2 regions of the Lysinibacillus sp. fkY74-1 genome follow, and region 2 is predicted to be linked to the other one. Evidence: predicted binding sites of a transcription regulator. Region 2 holds the regulator's gene; the other holds the start of a gene.

Region 1 (8,058 bases), 470 kb from region 2:
CAAGTGGCGAAATTAGCAAAGGCTTTAATGGTGACATGCGGTATGTACAATGCTTCAGGAAAATTTGCAGCATTTATTGGACTTCCTGCTAAAAGTGGTGTCTCCGGTGCCATTCTTACAGCTGTGCCTGGCCATGCAGGACTAGATTCACCCTTTCCTGCTGGCTGCGGGATAGGTATTTATGGACCAGCCATCGATCCAATCGGGAATAGTGTCGCAGGTGTCCAATTACTGAAACATTTAGCGACAGAATGGGATATGACCATTTTTTAAAAAGTAGAAGATGACTTCAGAGCTTAGTCTGAAGTCATCTTTTTTTCATTTTATATAGAATAAATAAGGCAATAAACCAAATAGGTGTTAGTAGCAGAGCTGTACGTGTTGCCTCGGAAATAAACATCACAATTAATAGAAAAGTAAAAAACGCAAGCACTACATAGTTGATAAAAGGTGTCAGCGGTGCTTTAAAGCTTGAGGCCTCATGAAGGGCACGATTTTTCCGTTTATAGATAATGTGAGAAATGATGATAATACTCCACACCCATATGAAGCAAATCGCACTAATAGTCGTAACGATACTAAAGGCATTCTCTGGCATTAGCTTACTTAACAGCGCCCCCACAGAGACAACAATTGCGGAAATAACTAGCGCGTTACTGGGAACACTATTTTTATTGAGCTTAGCAAAAGCAGGTGATGCTTGTTTATTTTTACCAAGATTAAAGAGCATGCGACTTGTTGAAAATAAACCACTATTACCAGCAGATGCGGCTGAAGTAAGCACGACAAAATTAATAATACCTGCAGCAATTGGAATACCTGCTAACGTAAATACTTGGACAAATGGGCTGCTTGCGGCAGACATTTCATACCATGGGTTGATACATAGGATGACAAACAGTGCCCCTACATAAAAGAGTAAAATTCGAAACGGTATTTTATTAATAGCCGAAGGAATGTTTTTTTGTGGGTTTGCAGTCTCGGCTGCTGATACGCCTACTAATTCCACACCGACGAAAGCGAAAACGACCATCTGAAAGGCCATTAAAAAGCCATATACGCCATTTGGAAACAGGCCGCCGTGAACCCAAAGATTATCTACTGAAACTGTTCCAGAGCTTGTTTGAAAGCCTGTCACTAACATAATAAGCCCAAGGATAATGAGTGCCACAATGGTAATCACTTTAATGATTGCAAACCAAAATTCTAACTCCCCAAATAGTTTGACCGTCAATAAATTCAGTAGTAGCAATAATACTAAACAACCGATAGCGGGAACCCATTGGGGAATATTAAACCAATACTGTGTATAGACACCTACAGCAATAATATCTGCCATCGCTGTCATGATCCAACAGAACCAGTATGTCCAGCCTGTTACATATCCTGCCCATGGTCCTATGTATTCGGAGGCAAAATCCGTAAATGATGTATATCCTGAATTCGATAATAATAGTTCGCCCAATGCACGCATAACAAAAAAGAGTGCCGTTCCGACAATTAAATAGGCAAGAATGATGGAAGGCCCTGCTAACGCAATGGCTTTCCCGGAGCCTAGAAATAAACCGGTTCCTATTGTTCCACCAATGGCAATAAGCTGCACATGACGATTTTTTAATTCACGTTTTAATTGTTGCTGTTCCACGTTAATCCCCCCAAAGATGCATAAAAAATGATGACTGGAAAAATAAAAAGAGACTAGTTGTGACACTAGTCTCGGAAAAACGTCAGAATAACAAATACCATTTGACCACGGATGCTTCATCAAATCATCTTAATCTTTGTGTGGCATCGCTTAAAAAAGCTGTTATTACTCCTCTGTCCTTTTGCCTGAGATAGTGAACCCTTCGGCGACGCAAATGCGCTCTCTCCAGAACTGCTCCTGCTATAGTTTGATCCATAGCATTCATAGCTAATTAATTTTTATACTTAATATTATTTTAAGATATTATATATCCTAGCAGTGCTATTCCAATTATTCAACTATAAATTTATATTATTTTCAGAAAAATAGAAGAATGCAGTGCATACATGAAAAATACTAACGAAAATTAGTATTTTTGGACATACAAAATTTCTCCTATTATGTGAAAATGAATAAATTTGAAAGGCTTCTGGGAAGAATGATGAAGACCTTCAAAGTAGGTTCAAATAAGGTGGGACGAGGAAGCGGATGGCATAGTATGAACAAGCACCATAAATAGACACTTAAAATTTTGCAATAGATATAATATAGTAGAAACTCTGAATTTTTTGTATAAAAAGAAGTCGTCTCCTAGTTCTTTGAGACGACTTTTTTAGGGAAATATTAATATTTTTTGGTTTTTATTTTACCTGTCCAAGTTTTGAAACCGCCTTGAAGTTGGTAAATTTGGTTGTACCCACGTTTTTTAAGAAATAGTGCAGCACGTGAGCTACGGCCTGTATTTTGACAGTATAAATATACTGGTAAATCTGGGCGAATTTCTTTATAACGTTGACGTAGTGTTGTGGAAGGAACGTTTCGTGCTCCAAGAATGTGACCAGCATCAAATTCTTTTTGTTCACGAACATCGATTAGCTGTGCTTTACGATAGCCTTCAATAAATTGTTCTTGTGTTAAGTTGGTTACAGCTTTTTTGAGTCGTAGTGCATTAATACCGATGTATGCAATTATGACTACTAAAACGACACCGATTGTGATAAGTATGTCCAAGATTTTCTTACCCCTTTCTATCTTCTTTATTATTATAAAAGATGCGCTAGCGATAGTCCAATGAGTTTGATAAAATTAACTAGATTGTGGCGAATTCGTCTATCTCGCTTCAAAAGCAACAACTTGAACGGTAACGTAATCTTCGTTAAGGTTGAACCACAGGTGAGGCCTGAGGTACTTTTATAAATTGTAGGAGATGAACAAATGACAACTTGGTATTTTTTAAATTCAGGGAAATGTAGTCCGTCTTTTAATATGGCACTAGATGAAGCATTACTTGATTGGCATAGTGAGGGGTTAATTCCACCAGTCATTCGTTTTTATGAGTGGGAACCAGCAACACTATCAATTGGTTATTTTCAGCAGGCCAAAAAGGATATAAATTTAGACGCTGTACGAGAACAAGGCTTAGGCTTTGTACGTCGACCTACTGGTGGACGAGCTGTGCTGCATGAGCATGAGCTTACATATAGTGTCATCGTAACAGAAAGCTATCCCGATATGCCAGAGTCCGTGACAGAGGCGTACCGTGTGCTAAGTGAGGGAATCTTGCAAGGTTTCCACAACTTAGGAATGGATGCCTATTTTAGTGTCCCGGATACAGAGGAAAAAAGAGCAGACTTAAAGAGTCCAAAAAGTGCTGTATGCTTTGATGCTCCAAGCTGGTACGAGCTGGTAGTCGAAGGGAAAAAAATAGCTGGAAGTGCGCAAACACGTCAAAAAGGCGTTATATTGCAGCATGGTGCCATTTTATTAGATTTAGATCAAGAGAAGCTATTATCGGTCTTTAATTTTTCGAGTGAAGAAGCGAAGGATCGTATGCGCAGAAAATTACCGGAGAAAGCAGTAGCGATTAACAGTCTTGTGGATGAGCCTGTGACAGTTGAACAATGTGTGACAGCTTTTCGAGATGGATTTGCAAAATCGTTGCAAATTGAATTAAAACCATTTACACTTTCTGAGGAGCAGTTAGAATATGTCCGTGCATTAGAAGAAAAAAAATATGCATGTGATGAGTGGAACTTCAAAAAGTAAAAAATGGTATAAAAAAATATTTTTAAGCTTTCAATCCTTGCTATTACAAGTAGTTCCGATTCTATTGAAAAAAGCAAGAGTTGAATTGAAAATCTATATATAGTATCTTTTTTAAAGACATATACACAATATGTAGTGTTTAACAACACATGATATTGTGTATTTATTTTGTAAGGGAGGCAAAACGATGGTACTCACAAATCATCAACCCGATGTAAACAATCAATTTGAACAGTTAAACAAAGATATCGAACAATTCCCGCAGGTACACCCTGTAACGCCTGATATGCACATCACGCACAAAGGTGTATCTAGACTTGTCATGATCGATCGCTACTCGTTTAAAGACACAGAAAAGAAAACACTGAAAGCTGGTGACTTTGTTGTTTTAACGGTCAAAGCTGATCCAAAATTCCCTGCACGTGGTTTAGGGACCATTCAAAAGCTGGACATGACTACAAAAACAGCAGATATTTTGATTGAGGAAGATTATCGTAGCGCTTTAGACGATCCAAAAGAGCAAGAAACGGGTGTGATTACGCGTTCAATTGACGTGCTAGAGAAGCCTCTTGAGATTTTTTATGAACAAATCGCTAAACGAAATGCAACAGGACTTGCAATTGTTGAAAAAACGCCAGAAAAACGTCAAGAATGGTTTGAAAAATTTTATGATCAATTAGTGTCCTTAAAATTCATTCCTGCAGGACGAGTGATATACGGAGCAGGGTCTGAAACAGATGTAACATTCTTTAACTGCTACGTAATGCCTTTTGTTGCTGATTCACGTGAAGGTATTAGTGATCATCGTAAGCAAGTAATGGAAATTATGAGCCGTGGTGGTGGAGTAGGAACAAATGGCTCTACATTACGTCCACGCAACACACTGGCACGTGGTGTAAACGGCAAATCATCTGGTTCTGTTTCTTGGTTAGATGATATTGCTAAATTGACACATCTTGTAGAGCAAGGTGGCTCACGTCGTGGAGCACAAATGATTATGCTTGCAGATTGGCATCCTGATATTGTGGAGTTTATTATTTCTAAAATGCAAAACCCACGTATTCTTCGTTACCTAATTGAAAATACAACGGATGAAACAATCATTCGTCTAGCCAAAGAAAAATTAAACTTCAAGCCGCTTTCTATGCAAGAAGAAGCTATGTATCAAGGCATTGTAAACTATAAAAGCATTGAAGGTTTAGGTGGATTCGATACAGCCATTATTCGAGAGGCTGAAAATAAACTACGTGATGGTGGCACATATACCGTTCACAATCCAGAGTTTTTAACGGGTGCAAACATATCCGTAACATTAACTAAAGAATTTATGGAAGCTGTTGAAAACGATGATGATTTCGAACTACGTTTCCCAGCGGTGGAAGAATACTCAAAAGAGGAAATGAGTGCTTATAATACAGAATGGCATAATGTTGGTGACGTTCGTGAGTGGGAGAAGATGGGCTATAAAATCCGCACATATCGCACGATTAAAGCGAAAGAATTGTGGAATTTAATTAACGTATGTGCAACTTACTCCGCAGAGCCAGGAATTTTCTTTATCGACAATGCCAATGATATGACGAATGCAAAGGCATATGGTCAAAGCGTTGTAGCGACAAACCCATGTGGGGAACAGCCACTTGCGCCATACTCAGTGTGTAACTTGGCAGCAGTAAACCTTGCACAATTTGCTAATAAAGACAACCAAACTGTAGATTACGAAGCACTACGTGAAACGGTTCGTGTAGGTGTTCGAATGCAGGATAATGTTATTGATGCCACACCATACTTCTTAGAAGAAAATCGTGTACAAGCACTAGGTGAGCGTCGTGTCGGTTTAGGCGTAATGGGCTTAGCTGATTTACTTATTTATTGTGAGAAAGAATATGGTTCTGAAGCAGGTAATGCTTTAGTCGATGAAATCTTTAAAACAATTGCTGAAACAGCGTATGAGGCGTCTACAGAGCTTGCTAAGGAGCGTGGTAGCTTCCCATTCTTAGTCGGTGCTACTGACGAAGAAACAGCTCGTTTACGTAAAGCTTTCACAGAAACAGGCTTTATGGAAAAAATGCCTGCTCATATCAAGGAGCAAATTTTAGCAACGGGTATTCGTAACTCCCATTTATTAACGGTTGCTCCAACTGGTTCAACAGGAACGATGGTAGGTGTAGCGACAGGTCTTGAACCATACTTCTCCTTCACATACTACCGTTCTGGTCGTCTTGGTAAGTTCATTGAAGTGAAAGCTGAAATCGTAAAAGAATACTTAGACCGTCATCCAGAAGCTAATGAGCAAGAGCTTCCAGAATGGTTTGTAACGGCAATGGAGCTAAAACCAGAGGCACATGCTGATGTACAATGTATTATTCAAAAATGGATTGATTCATCAATCTCTAAAACAGTAAATGCACCAAAAGGCTACACTGTACAACAAGTTGAAAAAGTTTACGAGCGACTGTATAAAGGTGGCGCTAAAGGTGGTACGGTCTATGTGGATGGTAGCCGTGATTCACAGGTACTTACGCTAAAAGCTGAGGAAAATGATATGGATCAATTATCATTTGAAGAAGAATTAGTGGAAGAACATACAAAACGTCCAGTCGTATTAGTGGATACGATTCAAGCACTAGAGTCCACAACGGTAATTGGCTCAGACGTAGGAAATACATGTCCGGTTTGCCGCAAAGGAACAGTCGAAGAAATGGGTGGCTGTAATACATGTACAAACTGTGGCGCACAGTTAAAATGCGGCCTGTAAATATTGTTTATACCACGTTATTGTAGCGTTCTATAAACAATTTCAGTCATAAAAATTTAAAGTAACCTCTTCGGTATGATGACCGTAAGAGGTTACTTTTTTATTTTTTCTGAAAATTATAGGGTATCTATATAACCGCAAATAACCCCTATATTCCAATAGCAGGTATTACAAAAGCCTTGTTGGATTCTGTTACTTCAACTGTTACCTATGAACAATGAAGTTCACAGATACAGGAGTAAAAAAACGAACTGAGTCCTTTCAGCTACTAGACCCTTCCTAAAATCATGAATATAAAGCAAGAACCGTGCAACTGGTTAACGAAATGGGTGCTTTTCCATCATAAAAAAACGTATTTATTTTGTAGAAGGACTATGATGAGGAATAAGAATAATGGTGGATAGTAGATGAAGAAATAACTAAAAAACTAATGGTTTAATTTGTAAAATTAGAATATATAACATTATGATAAAATCTTTATTAGAAAAAATTACCAATTTAACATTTCTTAATTTTCTGTGGTGCAGTGTCGATTAGTCTTCATGAATCGCTACTCTAGTAAAATAGAGTGCCATCAAAAAAACGCTTATAGGGAGCATCGGGATTTACAAAAATAAGTACAAAATTCCGAAAAGAAGGTTTGGGAACATCTTAATTACAATTTATGTCTATATTGAAAAAAGGAGGTATCAATATGTGGTTCATATTCGGAATTATTGCTATAGTTGCAACCTTTATAAATCTTTATATGTATAAAACAGGTAAAGATTATAAGCTTGCGATGGCAATGGGGGTATCATTTACAGCATTGACACTTTGTTCAGAGTATAGTCTTGTATCTAGATGGGTAAAAGTGGAGGATTGGGCAGCTTTAGAGGATGTAGTACCTGGTATGGAAAGGGCATTATGGTTTTTAACAATTGTTTCTATCTTACTAAATATAGCACCTATACTTTTAGAACCGAAAAATAAAAAATAGACGCTTACTCGAGCTCATACCGATATGGTAAGCAGCATAAAGTTCTCAAACAACGCTTTGGGGACTTCTTTTTAATAAAAAATCTTAATCCTAAAAATATGAAGGTAGAGGTAAACGATGCATGATAGGTCTATCAAGGCCTCAGGCTTTTGCTGCATGATTAAAATAAAAAGGCATCTGAAGGCTATCTGAACTCGTTCCTATACTTGAATTGCAGGGGCCTTAGTTGAAAACAATCTTTCACAATCGTGCAAATAAAAAAGACTGTCTTTATGAAGAAAGTTTGATTAAATGAAGGAGTCTATAGCCATATGTGGAATTAAAATATAAATGTCTGGTCAATTGTAATTTGTCATAAAGATTGGTTACAAAATCTATTTTGTAAAGTGCTTGAAGATGGTATTTGTTCACTTTAAGGGTTGTTTGTTTGAGTTTCTCGTACATCCACCTAGATGAACATGCTGAAAGGGGAGAAAGAAATGAGTGTAGTACTTTTTAATGGAGAACGTTCTGAAGAAAGTGTCCAATTTGAACAGTTGTTATTTTCCCAAAGTAATAAAGTGAGTTTTTCTAGTGTTGAAAATGCTAAAC
Region 2 (8,058 bases):
GTTGCCATTGTTGACGAATGATAGTGGTATTCATACAAATGCTGTATACGGCTTTACAACAATGCTACAAAGAATATTAGAGGAAGAACAACCAACGAAAATTTTAGTGGCTTTTGATGCAGGAAAAACAACTTTCCGTCATGAAACTTTTACAGAATATAAAGGTGGACGACAAAAGACTCCACCAGAATTATCGGAGCAATTCCCTTATATACGAAAGCTAATTGATGCTTATGGAATAAAACAATACGAGCAAGATTTATATGAAGCGGATGATATTATCGGGACGCTGGCGAAAGAAGCTTCATCACAGGATATGGATGTGATTATCGTTTCTGGTGACCGTGATTTAACACAGCTTGCGACGGAGCAAGTAACAGTTTATATAACGAAAAAGGGGATTACAGAAATTGAGAGAAATACTCCGGCCTTTATTGCAGAAAAGTACGGTTTAACGCCGCTACAGATTATTGATATGAAAGGCTTAATGGGTGATTCTTCAGATAATATTCCTGGTGTGCCAGGTGTTGGTGAAAAGACTGCCGTCAAACTATTAAAAGAGCATGGCTCCGTTGAGGCACTTTATGAGGCGATGGATACATTGAAAGCTTCTAAAATGAAAGAAAAGCTGGTAGCCAATGAAGAGCAGGCTATTATGAGTAAGAAACTGGCAACGATTTATACAGATGCACCAATTACCATTTCACTAACTGATCTCGCTTACAACGGACCAAATGAAGAAGAATTAATGAATGTATGGCGTGAGCTGGGCTTTAAATCACTGCTCGAGAAAAGTGATTTTACTGTGCAAGAGCAAGAGCAAACACCTTTTGATTTTGAACAAGTTCAAGAAGTACGCCAAGAAGACTTACAAGATGTGATGGCTGTGCATGTGGAGCTAGAGAATGAACATTACCACACTTGTGCGCTACTAGGGATGGCATTATCTGATGGAACAAAGACTCAATACATTCCTTTTGAGATTGCGGCAAAATCAGATATACTACGTCGCTGGTTAGAGGATTCATCAAAAATAAAATATATGTCTGATTCCAAAGCGTCTAAAGCGGCATTAAAACGAGCAGGTATTCAATTAGCTGGCGTTGATTTTGATTTAGTGCTTGCTTCGTATATTAATAATCCCGGACTTAGTGGAGATGATGTTGCCACTCTTGCAAGAGAGCTTGGGTATTATGATGTACAAGCAGATGAAACGGTCTATGGAAAGGGAGCTAAACGTGCTGTACCTGAAATAGATAAGCTTGCTCAGCATGTTAGCCGAAAAGCCTATGCTGTATGGTCATTACAGCCGAAGCTAGAGGCATTATTAAAAGAAAATGAACAATTTGACCTTTATAAAGAGTTGGAATTGCCTCTGGCAGCCATTTTAGGTGAGATGGAAAGTGAAGGCATTACTGTTAACCGTGCCACGCTAGAAAAAATGGGACAAGAGCTTAACGATAAGCTTGTCGTACTTGAACAAGAAATTTATGCGGAGGCAGGAGAAACCTTCAATATTAATTCACCAAAACAATTAGGTGTTATTTTATTCGATAAATTGGGCTTACCTGTTATTAAAAAAACGAAGACGGGCTATTCGACGGCTGCTGATGTATTAGAAAAATTAAAATCAGAGCATGCAATTATTGAATATATTCTGTTATATCGTCAGCTTGGTAAATTACAATCTACTTATATTGAAGGGTTGCTAAAGGAAATACATGAAAAGGATAGCAAGGTGCATACTCGTTTCCAACAAGCTCTAACCGCTACAGGACGACTAAGCTCGACAGATCCAAATTTACAAAACATCCCTATCCGTTTAGAGGAGGGACGTAAAATCCGTCAAGCATTTGTCCCTTCAAAAGAGGATTGGATCCTGTTTTCTGCGGATTATTCGCAAATCGAATTACGTGTACTCGCTCATATGTCGGAAGATAAAAACCTTGTAGAGGCCTTCCGTGAAGGGATGGATGTTCATACACGAACAGCGATGGATGTATTCCATGTATCCGAAGAAGAAGTTGATAGTAATATGCGTCGTGCAGCAAAGGCTGTGAACTTTGGGATTGTTTATGGGATCAGTGATTATGGTCTATCACAAAATCTAGATATTACCCGTAAGGAAGCGGCAACTTTTATTGAGAAATATTTCGCTAGTTTCCCAGGCGTCAAACAGTATATGGATGATATTGTGCAAAATGCGAAGTTCAATGGCTATGTCACAACGATTTTAAATAGACGTCGGTATTTACCAGATATCACAAGCTCGAACTTTAATTTAAGAAGTTTTGCTGAGCGTACGGCTATGAATACCCCGATTCAGGGAAGTGCTGCGGATATTATTAAAAAAGCAATGATTGATATGGATGCTCGACTAAAAAAGGAAAATATGCAGGCAAAGCTACTCTTACAAGTGCATGATGAATTAATCTTTGAAGCACCTAAGGAAGAGATTGCGATGTTAGAAAAAATTGTACCAGAGGTAATGGAAAATGCGATTGAGCTTTCCGTACCGCTAAAAGTAGATTTTAACCATGGTTCGACATGGTATGAAGCAAAATAAGGAGGGGTTCAAATGCCTGAGTTACCAGAGGTAGAAGGTGTCGTCCAGGCATTGAAGCCAAAGGTTGAAGGACGTACAATTCAACATGTTCAGCTATCTGAAAGGGTACACTTTTCTTTTAGTGAGGGGAAACAATGTATTGTTAAACAAGCGGAGCCTGATGCATTTGAATTAACATTGTCTGAAATGACGATTACAAAAATTGAACGACGTGCGAAATATATTTTCTTTCATTTATTGAAAGATGAGGTTCCTTATGTTCTTGTTAGTCACTTAGGAATGACAGGTGCATGGTTTGTTGTAAATTCACCAGAAGACATCAATGAAGCCAAATTCCAAAAGCATATACATGCAACATTTAAGATGGCTGATGGTGGTTACTTAATTTATTCAGATATACGACGTTTTGGTGAACTACGATTTTTGGCAAAAATTGAAGATCATATACCATTAACAAAAATGGCACCAGAGCCCTTTGATGAATTAGCGTGTGAATTTTTTATAACAAAATCTACATTACCGAAATATGCGAATAAGGCCGTAAAAGAAGTGATTATGGATGGTCAAGTCATTTCGGGTTGTGGCAATATTTATGCAACGGAGGCGCTATTCGCTCAGAAAATTCATCCTGCACGAAAAATGAACCGCATAAGTGAGAAGCGCAAACGAGCATTATTTGAGGAGATCGTTGCTGTTTTACGTCAAAGTATAGAAGCAGGTGGTTCAACTATCTCTGATTATCGAAATATTAATGGGGAAGCTGGGAGCATGCAGAATCGTTTGAAAATGTATGGGAAAAAAATATGCCCCGCCTGTGAAACAGCAACAAGTCAAATGACGATTGGTGGGCGGACGTCGTCTTTTTGCCCAAATTGTCAACATTAAAGGGGATTTAACAATGATTATCGGACTTACAGGAAGTATTGCAAGCGGAAAAAGTACAGTAGCAAAAATGATGCTCGAACTAGGATTACCGATTGTGGATGCAGACATTGTAGCGCGAGATGTTGTCGAACCAGGAACGGAGACATTGGCATTTATTGCAGAAAACTTCGGCCAAGATATTTTACTAGAGGATGGCAATTTGAATCGGACAATGCTTGGAAATATTATTTTTCATGAGCCAGCCAAACGAAAAATTTTAAATGATATTATGCATCCGGCCATTAGAAAGGAAATGCTACGTCAACGGGATGCCTATTTAGAGGGCGGTCATGAACATGTTGTCATGGATATTCCCCTGTTATTTGAAAGTAAGCTTCAGCATTTTGTAGAGCGTATCATTGTAGTGTCGGTAAGTGAAGAGGTTCAGCTTCGACGTTTAATGGAACGCAATCATTTAACAAAAGAGGATGCCTTGGCGCGCATGCATTCACAGTTGCCTATGTCTGTGAAAGAAAAGGGAGCTCATGCAGTCATTTATAATAATGAGAATCTGGAAAATACAGAGGAACAATTAAAGAAAATTCTAGCTTTCTGGGGTGTAATTTAAATGGCTTCAGACTAAAAATGTGTAGCAAGTACATCTTGCTACACATTTTTTTATGGGTGAATGCCATAATAAGAGATAATTTTTCAGAAAATAAGAACTTTAATAATATGAGTATATAATGTTCATCTTTTTTAAAATTGTGTTATACTAATCACCATAAAGTATATAATTAATCTGAGTATGTACTCACAGGAGGATTTTTAAATGACAGTATCAATTGCTATTAATGGTTTCGGACGTATCGGACGTATGGTTTTCCGCCAAGCGATCGTACAAGAAAATTTAAATATTGTTGCTATTAACGCTAGCTATCCAGCAGAAACGTTAGCACATTTGATTAAGTATGACACAAATCACGGAACATTTGAAGGTACAGTAGAACCAGCAGGCGATGCTTTAGTTGTAAATGGCAAACGAGTTCAAATTATTAGCGAACGCGACCCATTAAAATTACCTTGGGCTACAATGGGTGTTGATATCGTTATAGAAGCTACAGGTAAATTTAATGAACGTGACAAAGCAGCAATGCACTTAGAGGCTGGCGCGAAAAAAGTTATCTTAACAGCACCTGGTAAAAACGAAGATGTAACAATTGTTTTAGGTGTTAATGATGACAAACTTGATATTGCTAAACATGATGTAATTTCAAACGCTTCTTGTACAACAAACTGCTTAGCACCAGTAGCAAAAGTATTAAATGATACATTTGGTATTGAAAATGGTTTGATGACAACTGTTCATGCTTATACAAACGATCAAAAGAACTTAGATAATCCACATAAAGATTTACGTCGTGCACGTGGGTGCGCACAATCAATTATTCCTACATCTACAGGTGCTGCCAAAGCATTAAAATTAGTTCTACCTGAATTAGAAGGTAAAATTCATGGTATGGCACTTCGCGTTCCAACACCAAATGTTTCTTTAGTGGACCTTGTAGTAGATTTAAATACAGATGTAACAGTTGATGCTGTTAATGCAGCTTTTGTAAAAGCTGCAACAGAAGGTCCAATGAAAGGTATTTTAAATTTCTCAGTTGAACCACTAGTATCTTCTGATTACAACACAACGACTTACTCATCAACAGTTGATGGGCTTTCCACAATGGTATTAGGTAACCGTAAAGTGAAAGTACTTGCTTGGTATGACAATGAATGGGGTTACTCTGCGCGTGTTGTGGACCTAGTGAAAAAAGTAGCTAATGCATTAGAAACAGTTAACGCATAATAATATTTTTATCTTGAGCACATTGAAATCTAACGGGTTTCAATGTGCTTTTTTAAAAAAACTTTCCTTGTACTTTAAGTGCTTTAGGTTTATCATGAGCTCACTACGGGAATGCACTTTTCTTATATGTAGGAAATTTGTTATAATAGAAATATTAAATTGTTGTAAACCAGGAGAGTAATTATATGAGATGTCCATCTTGCCAATTTAACGGAACGCGTGTTGTGGATTCGAGGCCAGTAGATGATAACAAAGAAATTCGTAGACGTCGTGAATGTGAGTCATGTGGCTTCCGTTTTACAACGTTTGAAAAAATTGAAGAGACCCCATTAGTTGTAGTGAAAAAGGAAGGTTCACGAGAGGAATTTAGCCGTGAAAAGGTACTTCGTGGCCTTATTCGTGCCTGTGAGAAACGCCCAGTTGCGCTTGATATACTGGAGCAACTTGTCCTATCAATTGAAAAAGATCTTCGTCGTATTGGAAATTCGGAGGTACGCTCAGAAGATGTCGGTGAATTGGTCATGGATCGCTTAGCCAAAATTGATGAGGTGGCGTATGTCCGTTTTGCATCGGTCTACCGACAGTTTAAAGATATCAATGTCTTTATCGAGGAGATTAAAGATATTATTCAACGTCAAACGGAGCAGAAATCATAGAAAATAGAGAGGATGAATGACGTTGATTCATTTATATAAGGAATTGCAGCCTGGCGATCCTTTTGACATTCGTCTACCTCATGCATTTTCTACTCAAGAGCGTCAATTAGTAACATTATTCTATCAACCGTTAACGGGCTCAGACCCCATCAGCCTATACTTAACTTTATGGGCTGAAGCAGAGCAGATACCAAAGCAGCAAATGACACATTATTATTTAATGAATGTGCTTGGTCTGCCCATTGGTAAAGTGTTTGAGGCACGAATAGCCCTTGAAGCGATTGGTTTACTACGTACATGGAAAAAAGAAAATGCTGGTGAGCGGAGTTTTTTATATGAGCTACAGCGTCCATTAGATGCAGAAAGCTTTATGAAAGACCCGTTGTTGTCGATGTTTTTATTTAGCAAAATTGGAGAGCAGGCATATCGTAATTTGCGTCAACGTTTTATATCCCCTGTAAGGGACGCGGAGTTAAAGGATGTATCTCGTGCCTTTATAGATGTCTATAAGCCCGTTCATTCCAATATTCCATCAGATTTACAAGTGGATACGAATCGTAAGGATAAACAACAAAGGGTGTATCCTTTTTATTTGGAGCAATTTGACTTCGATTTGTTACAAGCAGGGTTATCCGAGCAATTGGTACCGTCTAGTTTACTGACATTAGAAGTTCGTGAGGCTATCGCAAAGCTAGCATTTTTATATCATTTAACAGCGCTCGATATGCAAAAAGTGGTGATTCTTGCTTTAGACGATGATTTAGGAATTTCTCAAGAGCGCTTACGCAAGGCAGCTGCTGATTTCTATAAGTTAACTGTGTCAAAAGAGCCGCCAAAAATAGCGAGAGTTAGCGAACAGTTGCCATTAGAAGAAACGGGACAAAAAACGAAGGATCAGGAGCTACAACACTATTTAGAGACTACAGCTCCTATTCAAGTGTTACGTGACATTAATAATGGAAAAGAACCTTTGCAAACCTCTGTACAACTTGCGGAAAGCTTGATTGTACAGCATGGCATGCCGGTTGGGGTAGTCAATGCTTTGCTAGAGTATGTTATGTTAACAACGGATATGAAGTTACCTAAAAAATATGTGGAAACGATTGCGGATCATTGGGTTCGTAAAAATATTCAAACCGCTAAAGAAGCAATGGAACTTGCACGCCAAGAGCATGATAAATATACAACTTGGAAAAATAAACCTCAAACGACCACTAAAACGAGTCAGCGTGTTAAGGGACGTTCAGGACATCAACGAGAAGAAAAAGTCCCTGAGTGGTTTTATAAACGTGATGAGAAACAAGAGGAAAGTACTTCTAGCACGATAGATTTTGAAAAAGAACGTCAAAAAATATTAGAAATGCTAGGGAAAAGTGAATAGTAAAGAAGGTGAACAACAATCGAACCAATAAATGGACCATTAAAACGAGCTATTAATGTACCCTCGTTTCAAGAACGCTATGAAGCTATGCGACGTGAAATTTTAGATAATCCCCGAGTACAGGAATTTCTTGCACGTCATGCAGATGAATTAAGCTATGATAATATCGAACGAAATTTACCTAAGCTGCATGAATTTATTAGTCAATCTACGGAATGTTGTGGTTGTGATAACACAGAACATTGTACAAACTATTTAAAAGGCTTCCTCCCTACTCTAAGGGTAGTTCGGAATACAGTTGAAATTGATTATGTACGCTGTGAGCAAAAGATCAGGGAAGAAGAGCGTCGGGATGTCGCGAATATGATTGCAAGTATGCATATGCCAAAAGATGTGCTTCAAGCAACTATTCAAGATTTAAGTATCGATGATGAGTCTCGGGTGATGATTGCCCAAAAAGCAGCACAATTTGTAAAAGCGACAAAAGAATCAGGTCATTTACCATCAAAGGGTTTTTACTTATACGGTAAATTCGGCGTGGGGAAGTCTTTTGTGCTTGGTGCAATCGCCAATGAGCTAGCGTCTATTAAAATACGTTCAGTGGTTGTCTTCGTGCCAGAATTTTTACGGGAAATGAAAAATGCTATTGGCGATAATACATTGAATGAAAAAATAGATTATATTAAAAAGGCACCTGTTTTAATGCTCGATGATTTAGGTGCAGAAACAATGACCG

What was found. The regulator NrdR, encoded in region 2, represses ribonucleotide reductase genes. The targets are predictions, from matches to a motif close to AACACNATATATNGTGTT.
Region 1: ACE1MS_RS14355 (vitamin B12-dependent ribonucleotide reductase) is a predicted target of NrdR. The motif match lies at 3,853-3,870, and genes of this name have one in related genera.

Annotation. Positions count from the first base shown of each region.
Region 1 covers NZ_CP170173.1:2,923,519-2,931,576, reverse strand. Annotated here, with positions in the region: gene ACE1MS_RS14375 (glutaminase) at 1-273, shown strand, start outside; gene ACE1MS_RS14370 (amino acid permease) at 308-1,645, opposite strand; glycine riboswitch at 1,809-1,884, opposite strand; gene ACE1MS_RS14365 (rhodanese-like domain-containing protein) at 2,309-2,695, opposite strand; gene ACE1MS_RS14360 (lipoate--protein ligase family protein) at 2,900-3,730, shown strand; gene ACE1MS_RS14355 (vitamin B12-dependent ribonucleotide reductase) at 3,918-6,488, shown strand; gene ACE1MS_RS14350 (hypothetical protein) at 7,183-7,467, shown strand; gene ACE1MS_RS14345 (alpha/beta hydrolase fold domain-containing protein) at 7,947-8,058, shown strand, end outside.
Region 2 covers NZ_CP170173.1:3,390,397-3,398,454, reverse strand. Annotated here, with positions in the region: gene polA (DNA polymerase I) at 1-2,566, shown strand, start outside; gene mutM (bifunctional DNA-formamidopyrimidine glycosylase/DNA-(apurinic or apyrimidinic site) lyase) at 2,579-3,451, shown strand; gene coaE (dephospho-CoA kinase) at 3,465-4,058, shown strand; gene ACE1MS_RS16680 (glyceraldehyde-3-phosphate dehydrogenase) at 4,263-5,285, shown strand; gene nrdR (transcriptional regulator NrdR) at 5,471-5,941, shown strand; gene ACE1MS_RS16670 (replication initiation and membrane attachment family protein) at 5,958-7,322, shown strand; gene dnaI (primosomal protein DnaI) at 7,350-8,058, shown strand, end outside.